Regions from separate parts of the Streptomyces luteoverticillatus genome, predicted to be linked through region 1. Evidence: riboswitches for the same ligand, from Rfam matches in the RefSeq annotation. Region 1 holds a riboswitch; each other region holds the start of a gene.
The links. Region 1 has a riboswitch for cobalamin ahead of EKH77_RS21510 (ribonucleoside-diphosphate reductase subunit alpha). Riboswitches for the same ligand answer to the same signal wherever they lie in the genome.
Positions count from the first base shown of each region.

Region 1 (4,185 bases):
GTGAACGGCGTGGCGCTCGCCGTCTTCCTCTTCTTCTTCGTCGTCGTCACGGCCATGGGCTTTCTCGCCGCCCGCTGGCGAAAGGCGGAGAACGCCGACAGCCTCGACGAATGGGGACTGGGCGGCCGGTCCTTCGGCACCTGGGTCACCTGGTTCCTGCTGGGCGGGGACCTCTACACCGCCTATACGTTCGTGGCGGTGCCGGCGGCGATCTACGCGGCGGGCGCGGCCGGCTTCTTCGCCGTGCCGTACACGATCATCACCTATCCGCTGGTCTTCACCTTCCTGCCCCGCCTGTGGTCGGTGGCACACAAGCACGGCTATGTGACGTCGTCGGACTTCGTCCGGGGCCGGTTCGGCTCCCGGGGCCTCTCCCTCGCCCTCGCGGTGACCGGGATCCTGGCCACCATGCCGTACATCGCGCTGCAACTGGTCGGCATCCAGGCGGTGCTCGACGTCATGGGCGTGGGCGGCGGCGAGAACGCCAACTGGTTCGTCAAGGACCTGCCGCTCCTCATCGCCTTCGGCGTGCTCGCGGCCTACACCTACTCCTCCGGGCTGCGCGCCCCCGCGCTGATCGCCTTCGTCAAGGACGCGCTGATCTACATCGTGATCATCGTGGCGATCATCTACATACCGATCAAACTGGGCGGCTTCGAGAGCATCTTCAGCAAGGCCGGCGCGGCGTTCGCGGCCGAGAATCCCGCAACGGGCAAACCACGTGGTTCGCTGGTGCCGGGGGCGGACGCCCAGTGGTCGTACGCGACGCTGGCGCTCGGCTCGGCGATGGCGCTCTTCCTCTATCCGCACTCGGTGACGGCGGTCCTCTCCAGCAGGAGCCGCAATGTCATCCGCCGGAACACCACCATCCTTCCCCTCTACTCCCTGATGCTGGGCCTGCTGGCGATGCTCGGCTTCATGGCCATCGCCGCCGGGGTGAAGGTGAAGAACGGCCAGCTGGCGATCCCCCAGCTGTTCGAGGACATGTTCCCGGACTGGTTCACCGGCGTGGCCTTCGCCGCGATCGGCATCGGCGCCCTCGTGCCGGCGGCCATCATGTCGATCGCCGCCGCAAATCTCTTCACCCGCAACATCTACAAGGACTTCCTCAAACCGGACGCCTCACCCGAACACGAGGCGAAGGTGTCCAAGCTCGCGTCCCTGCTGGTCAAGGTCGGCGCGCTCGTTTTCGTCCTCACCCTGGACAAAACGGTCGCCATCAATTTCCAGCTGCTCGGCGGGATCTGGATCCTCCAGACCGTGCCCGCGCTCGTCGGCGGTCTCTTCACCCGCTGGCCCCACCGCTGGGCGCTGCTCGCGGGCTGGGCGGTCGGCATGACGTACGGGACGTGGCGGGCGTACGCCACACCGAGCGCCACCCAGGATCACTTCGGGAACACCAACCTCATCCCCCTCATCGGCGAAAAGGGCTATATCGGGCTCACCGCCTTTGTCCTCAACGTGATCGTCGTCATCGTCGCGACCTTCGCCCTCAGGGCGCTGAAGGCGCCCGACGGCGTGGACCTGACCCGGCCCTCGGACTACACGGCCGACGCCGGTGACCCGGGCGTCCGCGCGGAGCTCCCGCCGGCCACCGCAGGGGCCCCCGGCGGCCACTGATCCGCCGCTCCCGGGACCACCGCCCGGGGCCCCTCCGGAGGGCCGCCACATCCCCGTCCAGGGGGCGTGGCGGCCCTCTTCTCTTGCCCTGCCAGGGACGCCCGTTAGCACATTCCGCGACCGCTTCATGACGCGACGACACAACATGTGGGGGCGCGTGCGAGGCCCGGCACTAGATGTATGCTCGTCTCCGCTGTCGTCGCAGGGGAATCCGGTGGAAATCCGGAACTGTCCCGCAACGGTGTATGTGTGCGCATATACCCAGCGCACCTGAAGTCCGACGACCTGCCGACAGCGCGCCCACCACCGAGCCTGCCCCGGCTCGGCCATGGGCGTTGAATTCGTCCGGGCCTCGCGGGTTGGGCCGATGGACGCCTACGAGGCATGCCCTGGTGCAAGAGGCATGCGCGTGCGCGCTCATCGCTCTCCCGCCCGGCCCACCCAGCCGAGCGAGGGAGAGCCTCAGTGACCATCGCGCCCGCAGATCCGGCTTCAGCACCGGTCTCAGCGAACGCGGAAGCGACCGGCGGCCCCGGGACCGCGCTCCTGCGCACCCTGACCGACCTCACCGCCGACCTTCCGGCCACCGACCCGGGCAAGGTCGCCGCCGCCGCGCTGCGCGGCCGCAGCGCCGCCGCGGACGACGCCGAGCTGCGCTCCCTCGCCACCGAGGCCGCCGCCGGCCTCATCGCCGAGGAGCCCGAGTACTCCAGGCTCGCCGCGCGCCTGCTCACCCTGGCCATCGCCGACGAGGCGGCCGGCCAGGGCGCGACCTCCTTCTCCGCCTCCGTCGAGGTGGGGCACCGCGAGGGCCTCATCGCCGACGAGACGGCCGCCTTCGTACGCACCCACGCCGCGCGCCTGGACGCCCTCGTCGAGGCCGCCCTCGCCGACGGCGCGGACGACCGCTTCGGCTACTTCGGCCTGCGCACCCTGCACAGCCGCTACCTGCTGCGCCACCCGATCCACCGCGACGTGATCGAGACCCCGCAGCACTTCCTGCTGCGCGTCGCCTGCGGCCTCGCCGAGGACCACTCCGAGCGGGCCCTGGACGACGTCGCGGAGCTCTACCGGCTGACGAGCACCCTCTCGTACCTGCCGTCCTCCCCGACGCTGTTCAACTCCGGCACCCGCCACCCGCAGATGTCGTCCTGCTACCTGCTGGACTCCCCGCTGGACGAGCTGGACTCCATCTACGACCGCTACCACCAGGTGGCGCGTCTGTCGAAGCACGCGGGCGGCATCGGCCTGTCGTACTCGCGCATCCGCTCGCGCGGCTCGCTGATCCGGGGCACCAACGGTCACTCCAACGGCATCGTGCCGTTCCTGCGCACCCTCGACGCCTCCGTCGCCGCCGTCAACCAGGGCGGCCGCCGCAAGGGCGCGGCCTGTGTCTACCTGGAGACCTGGCACGCCGACATCGAGGAGTTCCTGGAGCTCCGCGACAACACCGGTGAGGAGGCCCGCCGCACCCACAACCTCAACATCGCGCACTGGATCCCGGACGAGTTCATGCGCCGCGTCGAGACGGACGCGGACTGGTCGCTCTTCTCCCCCGCCGACACCCCGGACCTGGTCGACCTCTACGGCGACGAGTTCGACGCCGCGTACCGCGCGTACGAGGCGGCCGGCAAGGCCGTCAAGACCATCCCGGCGCGCGTGCTCTACGCCCGGATGATGCGCACCCTCGCGCAGACCGGCAACGGCTGGATGACGTTCAAGGACGCCGCCAACCGCACGGCCAACCAGACGGCCGAGAAGGGCGCCGTCGTCCACTCCTCGAACCTCTGCACCGAGATCCTCGAGGTCACGAACGACGGCGAGACCGCGGTCTGCAACCTGGGCTCGGTCAACCTCGCCCAGCACCTCGGCGCCGACGGCGAGATGGACTGGGAGAAGCTCGACCGTACGGTCCGTACGGCCGTCACCTTCCTCGACCGCGTCGTGGACATCAACTTCTACCCGACCGAGCAGGCCGGCAGCTCCAACAGCCGCTGGCGCCCGGTGGGCCTGGGCCTGATGGGCCTCCAGGACGTCTTCTTCCGCCTGCGCCTGGCCTTCGACTCGGCCGAGGCGACGGCCCTGTCCACCAAGATCTCCGAGCGGATCATGCTCGCGGCGTACGAGGCCTCCGCCGACCTCGCCGAGCGCCACGGCCCGCACCCGGCCTGGGAGGCCACCCGCACCGCCCGCGGCGTGCTCCACCCGGACCACTACCCCAACGCCGTCTCCGCGTGGGAGGACCGCTGGGAGGCGCTGCGCGCCCGCATCGCCGCGGTCGGCATGCGCAACTCGCTGCTGCTCGCCATCGCCCCGACGGCGACCATCGCCTCCATCGCCGGCGTCTACGAGTGCATCGAGCCGCAGGTCTCCAACCTGTTCAAGCGCGAGACGCTCTCGGGTGAGTTCCTGCAGGTCAACACCTACCTGGTCGAGGACCTCAAGAAGCTCGGCGTGTGGGACCGCGCCACCCGCGAGGCCATGACCGAGGCCAACGGCTCGATCCAGGACATGAAGTGGATCCCGCAGGACGTCCGCGACCTGTACCGCACGGCCTGGGAGATC
Region 1 is NZ_CP034587.1:4,807,961-4,812,145, reverse strand. It holds gene mctP (monocarboxylate uptake permease MctP) at 1-1,620, shown strand, start outside; cobalamin riboswitch at 1,801-1,927, shown strand; gene EKH77_RS21510 (ribonucleoside-diphosphate reductase subunit alpha) at 2,086-4,185, shown strand, end outside.

Region 2 (4,185 bases), 1.4 Mb from region 1:
CGGCTGAACACCATGGTGGGCGACCTCTTCGAGCTCTCCCGCATCCACGCCGGCGCCCTGCCGCTGCGCCCGAGCCGGATGTCGGTGTACGACCTGGTGGACGAGGCCCTGGCGGGCGCCGGGCCGCTGGCGCGCGAGCAGGGGGTGAAGCTGGTCGGGGAAGGAGACGGGGACGGGGACGGCGTGGCCGCCGTGCCGGTGGAGGTGGACGGCAAGGAGATGACCCGGGTCCTGGGGAATCTCCTGGTGAACGCCATCCGGCGGACCCCGCCCGACGGCACGGTCGCGGTGGCGGCGCGGCGCGAGGCGGACGCGGTGGTGGTGTCGGTGACGGACGGCTGCGGCGGCATCCCGGAGGAGGATCTGCCCCGGGTCTTCGAGACGGGCTGGCGGGGCTCGGCTGCCCGGACCCGGCCCGGGGGCGCGGGGCTGGGTCTGGCGATCGTCCGGGGCATCGTCGAGGCCCACGCGGGCCGGGCGTCCGTCCACAACGTGCCCGGCGGTTGCCGGTTCGAGGTGACGCTCCCGGCAGCCGGCCCATGAACAACATGAACTAACACCCGCCCCCTGAGCGTCAGCCTGTCGGGCCGCGCCACCCCGTGAAGGGTGATCACGGCCCAACACGCTGACGTGATCAGGGGTCGTGCGTCACGATGCACCCGCCGGGAGAGCGAGCAGCGACGACCGTGGAGCGGGATGGCCCATGTCCGACACCGGAGGCGAGTCAGATGTCGACGCCGACCCCCTGCGCAGGATCGCCGCGGCGATCGAGCGGGAGCGGGATCCCTCGACCCGGACGTGCCTGACCTGCGGCGGCCCGGCCCTCGTGGTGGTGCGGGAGGAGTCGGCCGGGAACAGTCCGCCGGTGATCAGCGCCCGGAAGGCGTGTGCGAACCAGGGCTGTGAGCGCCCGTGACCCCGGCGGCGGCCGTCCGTGCGGCCCAGCGCTGCTCGACCTTGGCGAAGCGCCAGTAGCCGAGGGCGAGGGCCCAGACCAGCACGAACAGTCCGACGATGACGAAACCGACGTTGTCGAGGTTCAGCCCGGAGATCCAGCCGGTGACCGCGTCGTCCAGATCGAGCTTCTCGTGGAGCACGCCCACCAGCTCGATGGTGCCGATGAGGAAGGCGACCGCGATGGAGAGCCCGGTGATGGTGAGGTTGTAGTAGACCTTTCTGACGGGGTTGGAGAACGCCCACTGGTAGGCGAAGTTCATGAACGTGCCGTCGAGCGTGTCGAACAGGCTCATGCCGGCCGCGAACAGCAGCGGCAGGCACATGATCGCGTACCAGGGCAGCCCGGCAGCGGCACCGCTGCCCGCCATGACCATCAGCGTGACCTCGGTGGCCGTGTCGAAGCCCAGGCCGAAGAGGAAGCCCAGCGGGAACATCTGGCCGGGGCGGCTGATGGAACGGGTGAAACGGCCGAGGACGCGGTTCATGAAGCCGCGCGAGTCGAGCTGCTTCTCCAGCTCCGCCTCGTCGTAGCGGCCCTCGCGCATGGCGCGGAAGACCCTCATGATGCCGGCGAGGGCGATGAGGTTGAGGATGGCGATGAGGTAGAGGAAGCCGCCGGAGACCGTGGTGCCGACGACACCGAGGGTCTGATGGGTGGTGGACTCCTCGTTCATCAGCGTCCCGGCCAGCCGGGTGCCGCCGGAGACCAGCAGCGTCAGCAGGACGACGACGCTGGAGTGGCCGAGGGCGAACCAGAAGCCGACGGAGACCGGGCGCTGCCCGTCCGCCATCAGCTTGCGGGTGGTGTTGTCGATGGCGGCGATGTGGTCGGCGTCGAAGGCGTGCCGCATACCGAGGGTGTAGGCGGTGACGCCGAGGCCGACGCCGAAGACCTTGGAGCCGACGGTGTAGTGGTTCGGCACGACCAGCAGGAAGAGCACGCCGAAGGCGACGACGTGGAGGGCGACGACGACGGCCAGCAGGCCGGCGGTCCGCACGGTGTCCTCGCGGCGCCACTGGAAGGCGGGCGCGGACGGTTCCGCGGACGGTTGTGTGGATATGGACATCTTGGGGTGAACGCTCCAGCACCTCGTGGATCATTTCGAGAATGCCGTGGCCGGTCTCCTGGCTTACGGGTGATGGCGTTACCGTCCCGCCTTCCCGGCAGCCGGACGCTGCCAGTGGCTCCGCGCGCCGGGGCACGCGGAAGAGGACGGTCACTCCCCGATCACAGTGGCGAGGGCCGCTCCGGAGTCGGCCCACGAGGGCCTCACCGGTCTTCCCGAACACCACGGCCGGGCAACCATAACGTCCCGGCCGATCCCCGGGGCAAAAATGTGGTACTTGCCATCTCTTCGCAGCAAGGCCCCGACACTTCGCAGGTGATGGACGGGCGGGTCGGCCCGGTGTACGAGTGCAGGAAGACTCCAGGGACGGACGCGAGAGGGCTGAGCGCCAATGGCGGACACGGCAGGGGACGTCGAGCGGAGGCCCGGGGAACCGGGGGAGCCGGTGGTGCCGGAGGAGCGGGCGGCGTTCGTCCGCCGCATCGGGCTGTTCCAGGCCACCGCCATCAACATGAGCCAGATGTGCGGCATAGGACCGTTCGTCACCATTCCCTTGATGGTGGCCTCCTTCAACGGGCCGCACGCGGTCATCGGCTTCGTCGCGGGCGCGGTGCTGGCCCTGGCCGACGGGCTGGTGTGGGCCGAGCTGGGCGCGGCGATGCCCGGCGCGGGCGGCAGTTACGTCTATCTGCGGGAGGCGTTCCAGTACCGGACCGGGAGACTCGTGCCGTTCCTGTTCGTGTGGACGGCGATGCTCTTCATCCCGCTGGCCATGGCCACGGGTGTGATCGGGTTCGTCCAGTACCTGGGCTATCTCTGGCCGGGGATGACGCAGACCCAGGGCGATCTGGCGGGCCTGGGCTTCGTCGTGGTGGTCGTCGGGCTGCTGTGGCGGCGGGTGGAGAGCATCGCGCGGATCACCGCCGTGCTGTGGGGCGTGATGATCGTCTCCGTCGTCCTGGTCATCGTGGCCGCGTTCACCCACTTCAGCCCGGACCGGGCCTTCACCTACCCGGCGGGCGCCTTCGACCTCACGACCGGTCAGTTCTGGCTGGGCTTCGCGGCGGGCCTGACCATCGGCATCTACGACTACGGGGGTTACAGCACCGTCGCCTACATGGGCGCCGAGATCAAGGACCCCGGGCGGACCATGCCGCGGTCCATCATCTACTCGATCCTCGGCATCATGGCCATCTACCTGCTGCTGCAGATCGGCACCCTGGGCGTCGTCGACTGGCGGGAGATGCTGGACCCCGACTCCACGGCCGGCTCCTCCGTGGCCTCGGCGGTGCTGGAGCAGACCTGGGGCAAGGGCGCGGCGGACGTCGTCACCGTGCTGATCCTCATCACGGCCTTCGCGTCCGTCTTCACCGGGCTCCTCGGCGGCTCGCGCATCCCCGTGGACGCCGCGCGGGAGAACGTCTTCTTCCGGCGCTTCGGCGCCCTCCACCCCCGGCTGCGCTTCCCGGTGCTGCCGCTGACGACGATGGGAGTCGTCTCGGCCGTGGGCTTCCTGATCGGCCGTCACACCGACCTGGCGACGATCATCCAGTTGCTGATGGCGGTCATGGTGATCCTCCAGGCGCTGTCGCAGGTGCTGGCCGTGACCGTGCTGCGGCGCCGGCAGCCGGCGCTGCCGCGCCCGTACCGGATGTGGCTCTACCCGCTGCCGAGCCTGGTGGCGCTGGCGGGCTGGCTGGTGATCTACGGCTTCGCGGACCGCAATTCCCCCGGCCGCCATCCCATCGAGTGGTCGCTGGCCTGGGTGGGCGCCGGGTGCGTGGCGTTCACGCTGTGGGCGGCGAAGGAGAAGGTGTGGCCGTTCGGGCCACGGGAGATCAGCGAGGACTACCTGCCCGGCGGGGCCTCGGCGCAGGAGCTCGCGGAGCCCGCGACCGCCGTCGCCGACAGCCCTGTCACCGACGCGGGGGACGACGGTCCGGACCCCGGCACGGACCCCGGCACGGACCCCGGTCCAGACCCCGGCACGGGCCCCGGAGGCGTGGCGCCCACCCCCGCCTGACGGAGCGTCGGCTCCAGCGGCCGGGCCGCCCGGACTCCTGCGGTCCGGCCGAACGGTGATAAAACGGCACCCATGCCTGTGACCACTGCCCCTCCCCCACGCGCCCCCGATGCCCAGCAGCGCAAGCTGCTCTGGCAC
Region 2 is NZ_CP034587.1:6,226,171-6,230,355, reverse strand. It holds gene EKH77_RS27695 (sensor histidine kinase) at 1-543, shown strand, start outside; gene EKH77_RS27690 (hypothetical protein) at 704-916, shown strand; gene EKH77_RS27685 (HoxN/HupN/NixA family nickel/cobalt transporter) at 870-2,024, opposite strand; cobalamin riboswitch at 2,056-2,266, opposite strand; gene EKH77_RS27680 (APC family permease) at 2,416-4,047, shown strand; gene EKH77_RS27675 (YIP1 family protein) at 4,120-4,185, shown strand, end outside.
Region 2: another riboswitch for cobalamin. It lies ahead of EKH77_RS27685 (HoxN/HupN/NixA family nickel/cobalt transporter); the one in region 1 lies ahead of EKH77_RS21510 (ribonucleoside-diphosphate reductase subunit alpha).

Region 3 (4,185 bases), 1.4 Mb from region 1:
GGCGTGGATCATGCGGACCGCGACCCGGCCGACGTCGGGCGGCAGCCCGCCGAGGTCCGCCTCGGCGCGGATGGTGGCGAAGGACTGGCGGTAGATGGACGCGCCGTCCTTGTCGTAGTCGAACACTGTGCCCTCGCTCGCTGGGTGATGCATGTCGCTGGGTTCTGCGTGGGGTTGGTCGCCGCCGCGGTGCGCTCAGCCGCGCGGGCCGTCGGCCGGCGTCGTCGTGGGGGGTGGGTTCCGTGCCGCCGTCACGGCCTCCGCCAGGCCGGCGGGGGCGGTCACGGCGACCGTCGCCTCTTCCGCCCCGTGCCGCACGGCGACCCGGTAGCCGTCGCCGGTCGCCAGGACGTCGACCCACCGGCCGCCGGGGTGGCCGCAGCGCCGCTCGCACCCGGACCAGTACACGGGCAGCGTCCCGGGCCCGCCAGGGCGCGCGGCCTCCAGGGAGGCGGTCGCGTCGGCCCGTACATCCGCGAGGGACTTGACGCACCCCGGCCGGCCGGTGCAGGCGCCCGCGCCGTGCCACGGGGAGGCGGCGGAGACGACCAGCCCCGCGTCCCCGAGCCCGGCGAGGCGCGCGGCGGCCACCGGGGCGGTGAGCCCCGGGACGACGACGCCGCGCCAGGGCGTCACCCGGAGTTCGCCGGCACCGTCCTGACCGGCCGTACGGGCGAGGAGCCGCCACTGGGCGGAGGTCAGCCGGCCCAGGGGCGCGGCCACCGACAGGGCCCACCGCCCTCCGGGACCCTCCACCGCGCCGGGGGCGGCCGGGGCACCGAGGGGGAGCGTGGCGCGCGGCACGGGCGCGGAGCCGATGCCGGCCGCCGCCAGCCGGTCCGCGAGCCGCTCCGGGCGCGGCCGCAGCGCGGGGGCCAGCTCGCGGACGCGCCACGCCTTGCCGCCGTTCTCGCGCAGCGCCGCCAGGAACTCACGGGCCGCCAGAACCGCCACGCGCGGCGCGTCCTCGACGGCGACGCGCAGGGCGTCGGGGCCGGTGCCGAAGGAGAGGAGGGCCTGGTGGCCGCCCTCGGTTGCGATCAATGTCACATCGGGTGCGAGGGCGGCGATGTCGCCCCGGCCGTCGTCGAGTCCGAAGAGGAAACGGCCCGAGAGGTTCGTGAGGTCGTCCGACGAGCAGAGCAGGCCGTCGAGTTCCCGAACCCAGGGCCGAATGTCCGCGAAGCCCTTTCCGTCCAGGCCGGACAGGGGGGAAGCCGCGACGTTCCGGATGCGGTCGTGCCGGTCGGAGGGCAGCAGCCCGGCCTCGCGCAACCGGGTGCCCAGGGCGGTGCCGCAGCCGTCGGGGAGGGCGCGCAGCTGGACGTTGCCGCGGGAGGTGAGGTCGAGGTGGCCGTCGGACAAGTCGTCGGCGAGATCGGCGAGTACGTCGGCTTGACGCGCCGTCAGGAGCCCGCCGGGCAGGCGCACGCGGGCCAGTGCCCCGTCGTCCGCGGCGTGCAGCCGCAGCGCGCCGGGGCAGGCGTCGCCGCGTTCGCGACCAGGGGATTCGGGGGGAGTGGACATGGCGGCGAGCATACCGACGGGGGACGAAGTCGGCCCCTCCGGCGTTTGAGGAGCGGGGGTCCGGGGGCAGAGCCCCCGGAAGGAACGTCCTGGCTACTATGACTCTCGCCAGCGACGGCGACAGGGGAGGAAGCCGGTGTGATCCCGGCACGGTCCCGCCACTGTGTGCCCGGCAGCGCGAGCGCGCTGCCGCGGTGAGTCAGGAACTCCTGCCGTCCTCCCACCGCCCGGGGCGCGGACCCCGAGGAAGGCATGCCGTGATCCTGCTTCTGTCGACGTCCGACACCGACCTGCTCAGCGCCCGAGCGGCCGGCGGCCCGGTCCCGTACCGGCTCGCCAACCCCGCCCGGCTCGCCCTCGACGACCTCCCGGACCTGCTGGACGGCACCGACCTTGTCGTCGTGCGCCTCCTCGGCGGGCTGCGCGCCTGGGAGGAGGGGCTCGACCAGCTGCTGGCCGGCCCGCGTCCCGTCGTCGTCCTCACCGGCGAACAGGCCCCCGACGCCCAGCTGATGGAGGCGTCCACCGTCCCCGTCGGCATCGCCGCCGAGGCCCACGCCTACCTCGCCCACGGCGGCCCCGCCAACCTAGAGCAGCTGGCCCGCTTCCTCTCCGACACCGTGCTGCTCACCGGCCACGGCTTCGAGCCGCCGGCCGCCGCCCCCGCGTGGGGCGCGCTGGAGCGGGAATCACGCGGTCTGTTCGGGCCCGTCATCGCCGTGCTCTACTACCGCGCCCACCACATGAGTGGCAACACCGCCTTCGTCGAGGCCCTGTGCGAGCAGATCGAGCGGGCCGGCGGCCGCGCCCTCCCCCTCTACGTGGCCTCGCTGCGCGCCCCTGAGCCCGAGCTGATCGACGCCCTGCGCGGCGCCGACGCCATCGTCACCACCGTCCTCGCCGCCGGCGGCACCCGGCCCGCCGACGCCTCCGCCGGAGGCGACGACGAGTCCTGGGACGCCGGCGCGCTCGCCGCCCTCGACGTGCCCATCCTCCAGGCCCTCTGCCTGACCGGCTCCCGGGAGGCATGGGCGGAGAACGACGAGGGGCTCTCCCCGCTCGACTCCGCCACCCAGGTCGCCGTGCCCGAGTTCGACGGCCGCATCATCACCGTCCCCTTCTCCTTCAAGGAGATCGACGCGGACGGCCTGCCCGCCTACGTCCCCGACCCCGAGCGCGCCGCCCGCGTCGCGGGCATCGCCGTGCGCCACGCCCGCCTCCGCCACATCCCCGCCGCCGAGAAGCGGCTGGCCCTCGTCCTCTCCGCGTACCCCACCAAGCACTCCCGCATCGGCAACGCCGTCGGCCTCGACACCCCCGCCAGTGCCGTCGCCCTGCTGCGCCGGCTGCGCGAGGAGGGCTACGACTTCGGCGACGAGGAGGTGCCGGGTCTCGCGTCCGGCGACGGCGACGAGCTCATCTACGCCCTCATCGAGGCGGGCGGCCACGACCAGGACTGGCTGACGGAGGAGCAGCTGGCCCGCAACCCCGTCCGCATCCCGGCCGCCGACTACAAGCGCTGGTACGAGCGGCTCCCCGCCGAGCTGCGCGAGGCCGTCGAGGAGCACTGGGGCCCGGCGCCCGGTGAGATGTTCGTCGACCGCAGCCGCAACCCCGAGGGCGACATCGTCCTCGCCGCCCTGCGCCGCGGCAACCTGCTGATCCTCATCCAGCCGCCGCGCGGCTTCGGCGAGAACCCCATCGCCATCTACCACGACCCCGACCTGCCGCCCTCGCACCACTACCTCGCCGCCTACCGCTGGATCGCCGCCTCCCGTGAGGACGGCGGCTTCGGCGCCGACGCGATGGTCCACCTGGGCAAGCACGGCAACCTGGAGTGGCTGCCCGGCAAGAACGCCGGCCTGTCCGCCGCCTGCGGCCCCGACGCGGCCCTCGGCGACCTGCCGCTGGTCTACCCGTTCCTCGTCAACGACCCCGGCGAGGGCACCCAGGCCAAGCGCCGCGCCCACGCCACGCTCGTCGACCACCTCGTGCCGCCCATGGCCCGCGCCGACTCCTACGGCGACATCGCGCGCCTGGAGCAGCTCCTCGACGAGCACGCGCAGATCTCCTCGATGGACCCGGCCAAGCTCCCCGCGATCCGCGCCCAGATCTGGACGCTCATCCAGGCCGCCCGGCTCGACCACGACCTGGGCATGGAGGAGCGCCCGGACGACGACGGCTTCGACGACTTCCTCCTGCACGTCGACGGCTGGCTCTGCGAGGTGAAGGACGCCCAGATCCGCGACGGCCTCCACGTCCTGGGCGGCGCGCCCACGGGTGAGGCGCGGGTCAACCTCGTCCTGTCGATCCTCCGCGCCCGCCAGATCTGGGGCGGCACGACGGCCCTCCCGGGCCTCCGCGAGGCCCTGGGCCTGGACGAGTCGGCGGCGACGCGCACAACGGCGGACGAGGCGGAGGCGGAGGCCCGCGCGCTGATCGAGGCGATGGAGGCGGCGGACTGGAACCCGGCCGCCATCCCGACCATTGTGGGCAATCGTCCCGCAGGGCGATGGGGGTCCCCCCTGCTCGAGCGAAGCCGAGAGCTTGGGGGAGGGTGGGCACAACCCACGGTGCCGGGCACCGATCCCGTCTCGGCTGTCCTCGACTTCGCGGCACGCGAAGTCGTCCCGCGCCTCGGCCGCACGACCGACGAAC
Region 3 is NZ_CP034587.1:6,204,554-6,208,738, forward strand. It holds gene EKH77_RS27600 (precorrin-8X methylmutase) at 1-153, opposite strand, end outside; gene cobG (precorrin-3B synthase) at 196-1,527, opposite strand; cobalamin riboswitch at 1,620-1,751, shown strand; gene cobN (cobaltochelatase subunit CobN) at 1,785-4,185, shown strand, end outside.
Region 3: another riboswitch for cobalamin. It lies ahead of cobN (cobaltochelatase subunit CobN); the one in region 1 lies ahead of EKH77_RS21510 (ribonucleoside-diphosphate reductase subunit alpha).

Region 4 (4,185 bases), 3.1 Mb from region 1:
CCGCCGAGCGGGGCCGCACCACCATCGCCGACGGCGTCGTGGAGAAGATCGCCGGGCTCGCGGCCCGCGACGTGGTCGGCGTCCACGCCCTGGGCAGCGGACTGTCCCGCACCTTCGGGGCCGTCCGCGACCGGGTGCCCGGCGGACGGTCCGTCGCCCGGGGGGTGAAGGCGGAGGTCGGCGAGGTCCAGACGGCCCTCGATCTGGAGATCGTCGTGGTGTACGGCGTCGCCATCGCGGATGTCGCCCACGCGGTGCGGGAAAACGTCATCTCGGCGGTGGAACGGATGGCGGGCCTGGAGGTCGTCGAGGTCAACATCGCCGTGACCGACGTCAAGCTGCCGGACGAGGAAGAGGAAGAGCCGGAGCCCAGGCTCCAGTGAGGAGCGCGTGATGAGCATGGCCGTGGCCGGCATGATCGCCGGCATGGCTCTCGGATTCGCCGGCTACTTCGGGGGGTTCGGCGCCTTTCTGCTGGTCGCGGCGCTGGGCATCGTGGGCTTCGTGGGCGGGCGGCTCCTGGACGGCGATGTGGAGCCGGGCGAGTTCTCCCGGTTGCTGCGTCCGCGCGACCGCGACCGGCGCGGGAGGTAGGGCGTGGGGGAGGACGCGCGGTGGTGCCCGCCGAGCGCGGGGCCACCCGGATCGCCGACCGTGTCGTCGCGAAGATCGCCTCCAGGGCGGCCCTGGAGGCGCTGGGCGCCACGGCCCCCGCCGAGGACCACGCGCCCCCGCGCGCCAGCGTCGTCGTCCATGACGGCTCCGCCCGGGTGCGGGTCCTCGTGGAGCTGGACTACCCCGCCGACATCGGCGCCCGCTGCCGCGCCGTGCGCGAGCGGATCGCCCAGCGCGTCGGGGAACTGACGGGCATGGAGGTGCCCGAGGTGCTGATCACGGTAGAGCGGCTGCACTCCGCGCACACCGGCCGGCTGTCGGGGGTGCGGGTGCGATGAGCGGTCCCGTGTCACTGGAGAAGACGGCCGGGGCTCCCCCGGTCGTCGCGGGCGGTCGTGTCCCCCGCTTCCGGTCCCCGCGCAGGCTGCCCGCCGCGCTGGTCGCGGCGGTGACCCTGACCGTCGCCGGGTTCTTCCTCTACGACGTCGCCGCCGTCCGCGCCGGCCGCCCCGCCATGGCCTGGCGCCGGCGCCTCGCCCATGAGCTGGCGACCCGTCACCTCGGCGACGGGCTGGTGGTCGCCGGCGCGGTGGTGGTCGTTCTCGCCGGCTGCTGGCTGCTCGTCCTCGCCCTCACCCCGGGCCTGCGCGGAGTGCTGCCGATGCGCCGCGCGGACGGCACAGGCGACGACGGGGTCCGGGCCGGGCTGGAGCGCGGGGCGGCGGCCCTGATGCTGCGCGACCGGGTGATGGAGGTCTCCGGTGTCCAGGCCGTCCGCGTCGACGTGGGCCGGCGTGTGGTCCGCGCCCGGGCCCGCTCCCACTTCCGGGACCTGGACGAGGTGCGGACGGATGTGAACACCGTACTGGCGGAGGGCGTCCGGGAGTTGGGGCTCGCCCGGGAGCCGTCCCTGTCCGTGCACGTACGACGCCCGGCGAAGAGGTGACCGGGGTGGGGTGGTTCGAGCGGTGCCCGGGGCGGTCCTCACGGTGCCCGGGGTCGTTTTCACAGTGCTCGGGGCGGTTCTCGCGATGCTGAGGACCGTCAACCGGCTGCTGACCGGGCTCGCCGGGGCGCTGCTGGTGGCGCTCGGCGCCGCCGTGCTGATCGGCGCGCTGGACCTGCCGCGCCGCTGGGGCTTCGAGCTGCCGTCGGCCTGGCCGTTCGCCGGCCCGGACGACGTGCTGCTGCCCGGCACGGACCTGCGGAGGTGGCGCGCCAGGGGCTGGTGGTGGCCGGTGGTCATCGCCGCCCTGGCCGTCGTCGTCCTGCTGTCCGCGTGGTGGCTCGCGGCCCAGGCTCGCAGGGGCCGGCTGCGCGAGGTGGTGGTCCACAGCGGCGGCGGAGAGGTGGCGTCGGTGCGGGGGCGGGCGCTGGAGGAGGTGATGGAGGCGGAGGCCGAGGAGCTGCCGGGGGTGGAACGGGCGGCCGTCGCGCTGTCGGGACGACGGACGGCGCCCCGGGCACGGATCGTCCTGACACTGGGGGCGCGCGGGGCACCGGGGGTGGCGTTGGCGCGACTGTGCGAGGAAGTCCTGCGCCACGCGCGGATGTCGGCCGGGCTGACGCGCCTCCCGGCGGAGGTGCGGCTGCGGGCCGTGCGGCACCGGGCGGAACGGGTGGGGTGACGGGGCGCCGCCCCTCCCCCGTGGCGACGGCCGGGGCGCAGGTCAGGGCGAGTTGACGCCCCTTCCCGCCGCGTGGTGGACTTCCGGAGCCAAACGGCGACAGCAGAGGAAGCCGGTGCGAATCCGGCGCGGTCCCGCCACTGTCACCGGGGAGTGTCCCCCCATTCGATGGCCACGGCGCGAGCCGGAAGGCCGGGGGCGGCGCGGATCCGGGAGCCAGGAGACTCTGGTCGCCGTCACGTCGAGCCAGGGCGCGGACCCTGAGTGAGGACACCGCTTCGCCATGCCCGGCCGCGATCGCTTCTCCTTCGCGTACGGCGCCGCCCTCGGCTTCGCCTGCGATCTGCTCCTCGGCGACCCCCGCCGCGGCCATCCCGTCGCCGCGTTCGGACGGGCCGCGCAGTCCATCGAGCGCCGGCTGTGGCGCGACCACCGGGGCTACGGCACGCTCCACACCCTGGTCTGCGCCGGAGGCGCGGTCGCCGGGGCCGGGCTGCTGGCCCGCGCCGCGCGACGCCACCGCGCGGCCGAGATCGCGCTGACCGCCGCCGCCACGTGGTCCGTCCTGGGCGGCACGTCCCTGGGCCGGGAGGCCCGGGCCATCGGCGGCGCGCTGGCCGCCGGGGACGTGGAGGTCGCCCGGGAGCGGCTGCCGCACCTGTGCGGCCGCGACCCGCAGGCGCTGGACGCGCAAGCGATCGCCCGGGCCGTGGTGGAGTCCGTCGCCGAGAACACCTCCGACGCCGTCGTGGGCGCCCTCGTCTGGGGCGCCCTGGGGGGCGTGCCCGGACTCGTGGGCTTCCGGGCGGTCAACACCCTGGACGCCATGGTGGGTCACAAGTCGCCCCGGCTCCGGCGGTTCGGCTGGGCGTCGGCCCGGCTCGACGACGTCGTCGGCTGGCCGGGCGCCCGGCTGACCGCCGCGCTCACGGTCCTCGCCGGGCCCGACCCGCGCGGCGCGCTGCGCGTGGCCCGGCGCGACGCCTCCCGCCACCCCAGCCCCAACGCCGGGCCGGTCGAGGCCGCCTTCGCCGGGGCCCTGGGCGTGCGGCTGGGCGGCACCCTCGCCTACGCGGGACGCGTCGAGCACCGCCCGGTGCTGGGCGAGGAGAACCGTCCGGTGCGGACGGCGGACATCGAGCGCGCGGTCCGGCTCTCGCGCCGGGTGTCGCTGCTGGCCCTGGGGGCGGCGGTTTCGGCTCGTACGGTGGGCAGCCTGTTCAGGAACGCGGGGAGGAATCGGTGACAGTCTCGGTGACAGCCGACAGGAGCGGGCGCACGGGCCCGCCGGGCGGGGGCCTGCTGGTGGCCGGGACCACCTCGGACGCGGGCAAGAGCGTGGTCACGGCCGGCATCTGCCGCTGGCTGGTCCGCAAGGGGGTCAAGGTCGCGCCGTTCAAGGCGCAGAACATGTCCCTCAACTCGTTCGTGACGCGCGACGGCGCGGAGATAGGGCGCGCGCAGGCCATGCAGGCCGCCGCCGCCCGCGTCGAGCCGAGCGCGCTCATGAACCCGGTGCTGCTCAAGCCCGGCGGCGACCGCAGCAGCCAGGTCGTCCTCATGGGCAAGCCGGTGGGCGAGCTCAGCGCCCGGGGCTACCACGCGGGGCGCCAGGAGCAGTTGTTCGGCACGGTGACGGAGTGCCTGGCCGAGCTGCGGCGCACCCACGACGCCGTGATCTGCGAGGGCGCCGGCAGCCCCGCCGAGATCAACCTGCGCCGCTCCGACATCGTCAACATGGGCATCGCCCGCGCCGCGCGCCTGCCCGTGGTCGTCGTCGGCGACATCGACCGGGGCGGTGTCTTCGCCTCCTTCTTCGGTACGACAGCGCTGCTCTCCCCCGAGGACCAGGAGCTGATAGCGGGTTACGTGGTCAACAAGTTCCGGGGCGACGTGAGCCTGCTGGAGCCGGGCCTGGAGATGCTGCGCGACCTGACGGGCC
Region 4 is NZ_CP034587.1:1,729,479-1,733,663, forward strand. It holds gene EKH77_RS07235 (Asp23/Gls24 family envelope stress response protein) at 1-383, shown strand, start outside; gene EKH77_RS07240 (hypothetical protein) at 394-594, shown strand; gene EKH77_RS07245 (Asp23/Gls24 family envelope stress response protein) at 615-953, shown strand; gene EKH77_RS07250 (DUF6286 domain-containing protein) at 950-1,561, shown strand; gene amaP (alkaline shock response membrane anchor protein AmaP) at 1,647-2,243, shown strand; cobalamin riboswitch at 2,350-2,469, shown strand; gene EKH77_RS07260 (cobalamin biosynthesis protein) at 2,527-3,489, shown strand; gene EKH77_RS07265 (cobyric acid synthase) at 3,486-4,185, shown strand, end outside.
Region 4: another riboswitch for cobalamin. It lies ahead of EKH77_RS07260 (cobalamin biosynthesis protein); the one in region 1 lies ahead of EKH77_RS21510 (ribonucleoside-diphosphate reductase subunit alpha).